2 regions of the Pseudobutyrivibrio sp. AR14 genome follow, and region 1 is predicted to be linked to the other one. Evidence: riboswitches for the same ligand, from Rfam matches in the RefSeq annotation. Region 1 holds a riboswitch; the other holds the start of a gene.
What was found. A riboswitch is a leader RNA that binds a small molecule or an ion and turns the genes downstream of it on or off. The one in region 1 is predicted to bind FMN.

Region 1 (3,416 bases):
GATAGTTCCTGTGCCATCAATGTGACCGCTTACTATGTGACCTCCAAATCTTCCATCGGCGCTCATAGCCCTCTCAAGATTTACAGGCTTTGTAGCATTAAGGCTCCCTAAGCTAGAACGAGCCATTGTCTCATTCATAACATCAGCAGAAAAAGAGGAGCCATCATATTCCACCACTGTCAGACACACACCATTTACAGCAATGCTGTCGCCCAGGTGGATATCCTCCAAAATCTTTTTACATGCAATAGTAATACGCTGTTCCTTAGGACCTTTAACAATTCTCCTAACACTGCCCAGCTCTTCAACTATTCCCGTAAACATCAGTAAATCACCTCATTTTCTATAACCAAATCTTCACCCAGCCAGCTGGTATTAATTGGATTTAGCCTTATTGCATCGTTGATGCTTTCTATGCCTGCCCCTTCTACTGGTGATTTGCTGCTTCCTCCAAAAATCTTTGGAGCCATGTGGATATGTATCTCATCCACTATTTTTGACTTGAGGGCACTATAATTAATAGTTCCTCCCCCCTCAATCAGCACGCTATCAATTCCTCTATTGGAAAGCTCCACCATCAGAGCATTTAAATCGATTCCCTGCTCAGTTTTCGGTAATTTCAAAACCAAGCAGCCCCTTTTTTCTAACTCAGCGACCTTAGCCTCATCTTTCGATGTGGTTGCAATGATAGTTTTTATGCTATCTGCTGTTTGAACGATCTTTGATTCAATTGGAGTTCGTAAATGGGAATCGCAGATAATTCTTATTGGATTAACAGCCGGCTCATCTAATCGACAATCCAACATTGGATCATCCATAATTACCGTAGATACGCCAACCATAATTCCCGACAATCTATTTCTCAGTCTATGAACATTTTTTCTTGCCTCAGCTCCAGTTATCCACTTTGACTCACCTGTTTTTGTGGCTATCTTGCCATCAGCAGTCATTGCGTATTTCATAACAACATATGGCTTTCCTGTTGCCATGTATTTATTAAAAATTCTATTGAGATTCTTGCATTCTTTTCCTAGAAGTCCTACTTCAACTTTGATGCCACTGGACCTTAAAATTTCGGCTCCTTTTCCTGCAACCACAGGATTCACATCAAGTGTTCCAATCACCACTCTTTTGATTCCATTCTCAATAATAGCTTCTGTACATGGAGGTGTTTTCCCGTAGTGGCAACATGGCTCTAAGGTTACATACATTGTTGCTCCTTTTGCTGAGTTTCCTCTTTTTTTACAATCCTTAAAGGCATTCCTCTCAGCGTGAAGCTGTCCATATTTTTCATGGTAGCCCTCGCCTATAATCACACCATCTTTGACTATTACTGCTCCCACCATGGGATTCGGATTTACGAATCCCTCTCCTCGTCTGGCAAGCTCGATTGCTCGTTGCATATAAATTTTATCTTCCATAATTCCTCCTATTTTTAAGATTCTATTCAGCCCCCATTCCCAAAATCGCAGTTCCACTGCTTTCCTCTTGCTCATGTGGTTCTCGTAAATAGAATCAAAAAAGCCTTGGATTTCTCCAAGGCTAAAATACGTAGCTTCCGTTTCAAACTTTTGCATGAAACATCTACCCTTATAAATTAAAAAGCTCTGAGACATAAAATCTCAGAGCCATAAATTCAAAAGTAAACTACCATCTTCTTTCATCCAGACTATACTGTCGGCTTCGGAATCTCACCGAATCATGCCAAAAGGCTCGTGGGCTATACCACCGGTAGGGAATCACACCCTGCCCTGAAGACATCTATTCAATTGAAATGATTGTAACTAAACAATATATCAAAGTCAACAGCTATGATTATTTATTCTTGCGATATTCGCTAGGTAACACACCATATTTGTCTCTAAAAGCATTGGAAAATGCCTTTGAATTAGGGAAGCCATTGCCTAGCGCAATATCTACTATCTGGCCGCCTGTCTCCTCTAATTCTCTAACTGCATGCTCAAGTCTGATGCCAAGAAGATAATCCTTGAAATTGATGCCCGCATGCTTTTGGAACATTCTCGATAGATATGATGGTGAATAACTAAACTGCTCTGCCATCATCTCAAGAGAAAGAGGCTCAGCATAATGATCCTTCATATATCTAGTAATATTTGAAAGCTTCTTAAGCTGCTTGTTGCTCTTTAAAATGTCTTCATTTACATTGAACTTTCTGTATTTGGTAACAAGAATATACAAAAGCTCATAGTAAAGACTGAGGACCTGAAGGCGATAACCCTCCTCCCCTTTTGTATTGATAAGATACATCTCCTGAAGAAGAGTAAACACTCTGTGGTCAGTCTCTCTATCTCCATGGGAGAACCAAATGAACTGATCATCTGTAAAATAATCCGCAAATGTGTCCTGTGGAATCTGTAGAACCACTGTCCTATTAGGGTTTGGGGCTGCAATGCTATGCACCTCATTACTATTTACAATAACAAATTCGCCTGCGCTAAGAGGGAACTTCTTCTCGTGAAGAGTAAAGTCAAGCTTGCCCTCCCATACTGCAAAAATCTCTATCGAACGGTGCCAATGCTTATCTCTTGTATAATTACCATTTGCTCCTTCAAATGAAAAAAGTTTGAAAGGTAATCCCGCATCTGTAACAACCACCTCGTGCTGATAAGCTTTTAAATCCATACTATCCTATCTCCCTAAAATATCTACAATCTCCATCCAGCTCGAAGCCAATATGTGAAAACCCCAACTTTTTCAATAATCCCCTGCTTGCAACATTATCAGGGTCGCATCTAGCCACAAGACTCGTCAAGGAAAATCTATCCCTTGCCAGTCTAATGATCTCAGAGCACACCTCAAAGGCAAGCCCCTGCTTCCATCTATCAGGGGAGATACAAAAACCAAGCTCCGCCTGATTCTCTCTGTCACAGGATTCTCTAACTTCAATACCTGCTCTACCAACTAGTTTGCCAGTAGCTTTATCAAAAATCAACCACATTCCAAATCCATATAATTTATAGATATATTGAATGTAATTCTCCTCGTATTGCCGCTCCTCTTCGTACTCAAAAAGGGGCTCCATATATTCTACAATTCCAGGATTATCATATAGCTCAAACAAGCTATCTAAATCATCCATGGAAAACTCTCTAATAATAGTCCTGTCAGTCTCGGATATAAAAAGCGGAAGTCCTACGCATCTACGATATATATCCTCATAGTCCTGATCATCAACCTCGTCTGGATCAATTAAAATATGGTCACACTTAAGCATAGTAACACCATCATGTTCAAATGCCACCACCGGCTGCTTTTTCTCATTACAAGCATCTATAACAGCCTGATTATCTGTTAAAACCAAAGTCCCTTCTGGATAATCAAAATGAAGGGACTCTATATCTGTCACTTTAACTACATCATGCAAATACTTCAAATTAATCTCCTAATAAATGACT
Region 2 (3,416 bases), on a different contig from region 1:
CACCTACTGCTGTAACGTCTCCCATCTCCTTGAGAATAGCCTTAAGAGCATGGAAAACTTCTGCACACCAACGTAAGCACTCGCTAAATGAAGGAGCGCCAACTGGCATAATCATAAATTCCTGTGTATCAACAGCGCTATCTGCATGAGCACCACCATTTAAAATGTTCATCATTGGTACTGGAAGCTTTGTTCCCTGAATACCACCTAAAAATTTATAAAGAGGAATCTCAAGTGATGTTGCTGCTGCACGACAACATGCGATTGAAGTTGCAAGGATAGCATTTGCGCCAAAGTTTGACTTATCCTTTGTGCCGTCAGCCTTAATCATAGCTGCATCGATAGCATAAATATCTGATGCATCCATTCCGCAAATTACATCAGCAATTGGTCCATTAATATTTGCAACTGCCTTTTTTACACCCTTACCTAAATATCTGCCTTTATCTCCATCGCGAAGCTCCAAAGCCTCAAACTCACCAGTAGAAGCACCTGAAGGAGCCATACCCCGGCCTACAGTACCATCAACAAGTGTAACCTCACATTCAACAGTTGGATTTCCTCTTGAATCAAGAATCTCTCTACCAATTACCTTTTCAATCTCTAAGTAATCCATAAAATCCTTCCTTTCACTATAAAATTATTTTTAGTTATCTATTCAATCTCTTTAAAGAGCGAATAAATCTAGAGAAGAAGAGCTCCTACACATTGCAGGAAGTAGCAATTCCTGCAAGTGCAATCATGTGAGTAGCAATCACACAAATAATTATTATTTGAAAATAATAAAAAGGAGCTCTGCAATGATTTACACATAGTTAGCATATTCTAACTATAAGTAGACTAGCAGAACTCCTTTGAATTCGCAATAACTATAAACCTTCAGTAAATGAGAATTTTTCTCGTTAATTTTTGCCCTTAAGAAGAGGTCTAAGTGGCTGATAAATAAGTACTGTAATAATTGCTGAGATGAGACCCTTTACAAATGTAAATGGTACGTTGAAGAATAATAAGCACTGCTCGATTGATTTAATCTCAGCAAATGGAGCAACTGCCTGATATGCTCCTATAATAACATCTTTTGGCATGAAATTATAGTATACAGGATATACGATAAAGAGATTTGATGGGAAGCTGATTGCAGCCATTAAAAAAGCGCCAACAAATGCACCTAAAATCGCATTCTTCTTTGTCTTCTTTCTGTAATAAATAAGACCAGCTGGCAAAACAAAGGCTACGCCTAAGATAAAGTTTGAAAGCTCGCCTACACCACCTGTTGTTGTCATAAATAAATGAAGAAGATTCTTGATCAAGCAAACTACTACGCCATAAACTGGGCCAAGTGCAAATGATGCCATAAGAGCTGGAAGCTCTGACACATCAAGCTTGATGAAATTTGGAACAAATGGAACTGCTGTATCCAAAAACATCAATACAAAGGCAATAGCCGAAAGCATAGCTGTTACTGTCATACTCCTAACATTTACTTTATTGTTGTTGATCTTAACTGTTTCTGTTGTGTCCATAGCACACCTCCTAAATATATCTCTAGGAATCTCCATTGGATTAACAAATAAAAAAGCCCTGATAAAATCAGGGCCTATACTCAAAAATAAATGTATTACTTTATTTATCCTCTCCCATCCAGACTATACTGTCGGTACTGGAATCACACCAGTTCAGTCCCTAAGGACTCGCGGACTATACCGCCGGTCAGGAATTGAAAGCCTAAGCCTTCGCACCTTGCCCTGAAGATTTCCTATTTAATTCTACAATACTATACTACATTGTGCGCAATTAATCAATCATTTATTTAACTCCGCAGAATTCGTATCCGGCGCCCTCTACGGCTGCCTTAAGGTCTGCCTCTGATACCTCAGCAGATGTCTTAAGTGTTACGAGATTTGCCTCGTGATTAGCAACTGCCTCCTCTACTCCAGAGATTTTCTCAAGTGCTTCCTTTACGTGTGCCTCGCAGTGCTGGCACATCATTCCCTTTACTGTGATTTCCATTTTGTTATTGTCCTCCTTAATTAATAATGGTTCATGACCAAGTGAATTTTTAAGTGGTCTGTCATTTCCTTTATTGAATGGATCAAAAAGATTCAGTCTCAGTGCATTTGTAACTACGCAAAAGCTTGATAAGCTCATGGCAGCTGCTCCAAACATAGGATTCAGCGTCCATCCAAATGCATGGATATAGGCTCCTGCTGCAAGTGGAATTCCTATTATGTTGTAGAAAAATGCCCAGAATAGATTCTCATGAATGTTCCTTAGTGTGGCACGGCTAAGCCTGATGGCTGCCACCACATCTGAAATTCTGCTTTTCATAAGTACCACATCCGCTGCATCTATTGCCACATCAGTACCTGCGCCTATTGCTATTCCCATGTCAGCTCTGGTAAGGGCTGGAGCGTCATTTATTCCATCACCTACCATAGCCACCTTGCCAAACTTCTGAAGCTTCTTGATAACAGCTTCCTTGCCATCTGGCTTCACACCGGCGATGACCTCATCTACGCCCACATCCTCAGCAATTGTCCTTGCTGTCCGCTCATTGTCTCCAGTGAGCATTACCACGTGGATGCCAAGATTTTTAAGCTCCTTGATGGCAACATCCGAATCTTCCTTTATAACATCTGCAACAGAGATGATTCCAAGGAATCCATTTTCCTGTGCAAAGAAAAGTGGTGTCTCACCCTTTTCAGAAAGCTCCTCAGCAAGGCTCTTAGCATAGTCTGGTATCTGAACATTTTCAGAAACAAACTGGTAATTGCCTCCGTATACCATCTGTCCATCAAGCTTTGCCATAAGGCCATTTCCTGAAACAGTCTTAAAATCTGTAACCTCCGCCGGCTCCTCTGAAAGCTCAAGACCGTACTCTACTATTGCCTTTGCAAGTGGGTGCTCTGATTTGTTTTCAATGGCAAAAGCCGCTCTAAGCAAATCGATATCTTCCACACCCTCTGCCTCGAAAAATCCGATAACCTTTGGCTCGCCCTTTGTAATTGTGCCTGTCTTATCCAGGGCAACTATCTGAATCTTGCCAGTCTCCTCAAGGGATACTGCCGTCTTAAACATGATTCCATGGCGGGCTCCCATTCCATTTCCTACCATGATTGCAACGGGAGTTGCCAGTCCTAAGGCACATGGACAACTGATTACAAGTACAGAAATTGCTCTCGCAAGTGCATAGCCAAATGTCTGGCCAACAAGCATCCATATAATAAATGTAACAATCGCAATAGCAATCACTACTGGGACAAAAACTCCTGATACCTTATCTGCTATCTTGGCAATAGGAGCCTTTGTGGCTGCTGCATCGCTGACCATCTGAATAATCTGAGACAATGTAGTGTCTCGTCCTACTCTAGTGGCCTCACATACCATATAGCCGCTTTCATTTGTGGTGGCAGCTG

Region 2: linked by a shared signal. The riboswitch ahead of BLP50_RS08335 (ECF transporter S component) and the one ahead of ribD (bifunctional diaminohydroxyphosphoribosylaminopyrimidine deaminase/5-amino-6-(5-phosphoribosylamino)uracil reductase RibD) in region 1 are both predicted to bind FMN.

Annotation. Positions count from the first base shown of each region.
Region 1 is NZ_FMUY01000004.1:133,792-137,207, forward strand. It holds gene ribE (riboflavin synthase) at 1-324, opposite strand, end outside; gene ribD (bifunctional diaminohydroxyphosphoribosylaminopyrimidine deaminase/5-amino-6-(5-phosphoribosylamino)uracil reductase RibD) at 324-1,421, opposite strand; FMN riboswitch at 1,649-1,763, opposite strand; gene BLP50_RS05010 (AraC family transcriptional regulator) at 1,816-2,643, opposite strand; gene BLP50_RS05015 (GNAT family N-acetyltransferase) at 2,645-3,394, opposite strand; gene BLP50_RS05020 (zinc metallopeptidase) at 3,415-3,416, opposite strand, start outside.
Region 2 is NZ_FMUY01000007.1:125,837-129,252, reverse strand. It holds gene eno (phosphopyruvate hydratase) at 1-616, opposite strand, end outside; gene BLP50_RS08335 (ECF transporter S component) at 903-1,523, opposite strand; FMN riboswitch at 1,626-1,757, opposite strand; gene BLP50_RS08330 (heavy metal translocating P-type ATPase) at 1,807-3,416, opposite strand, start outside.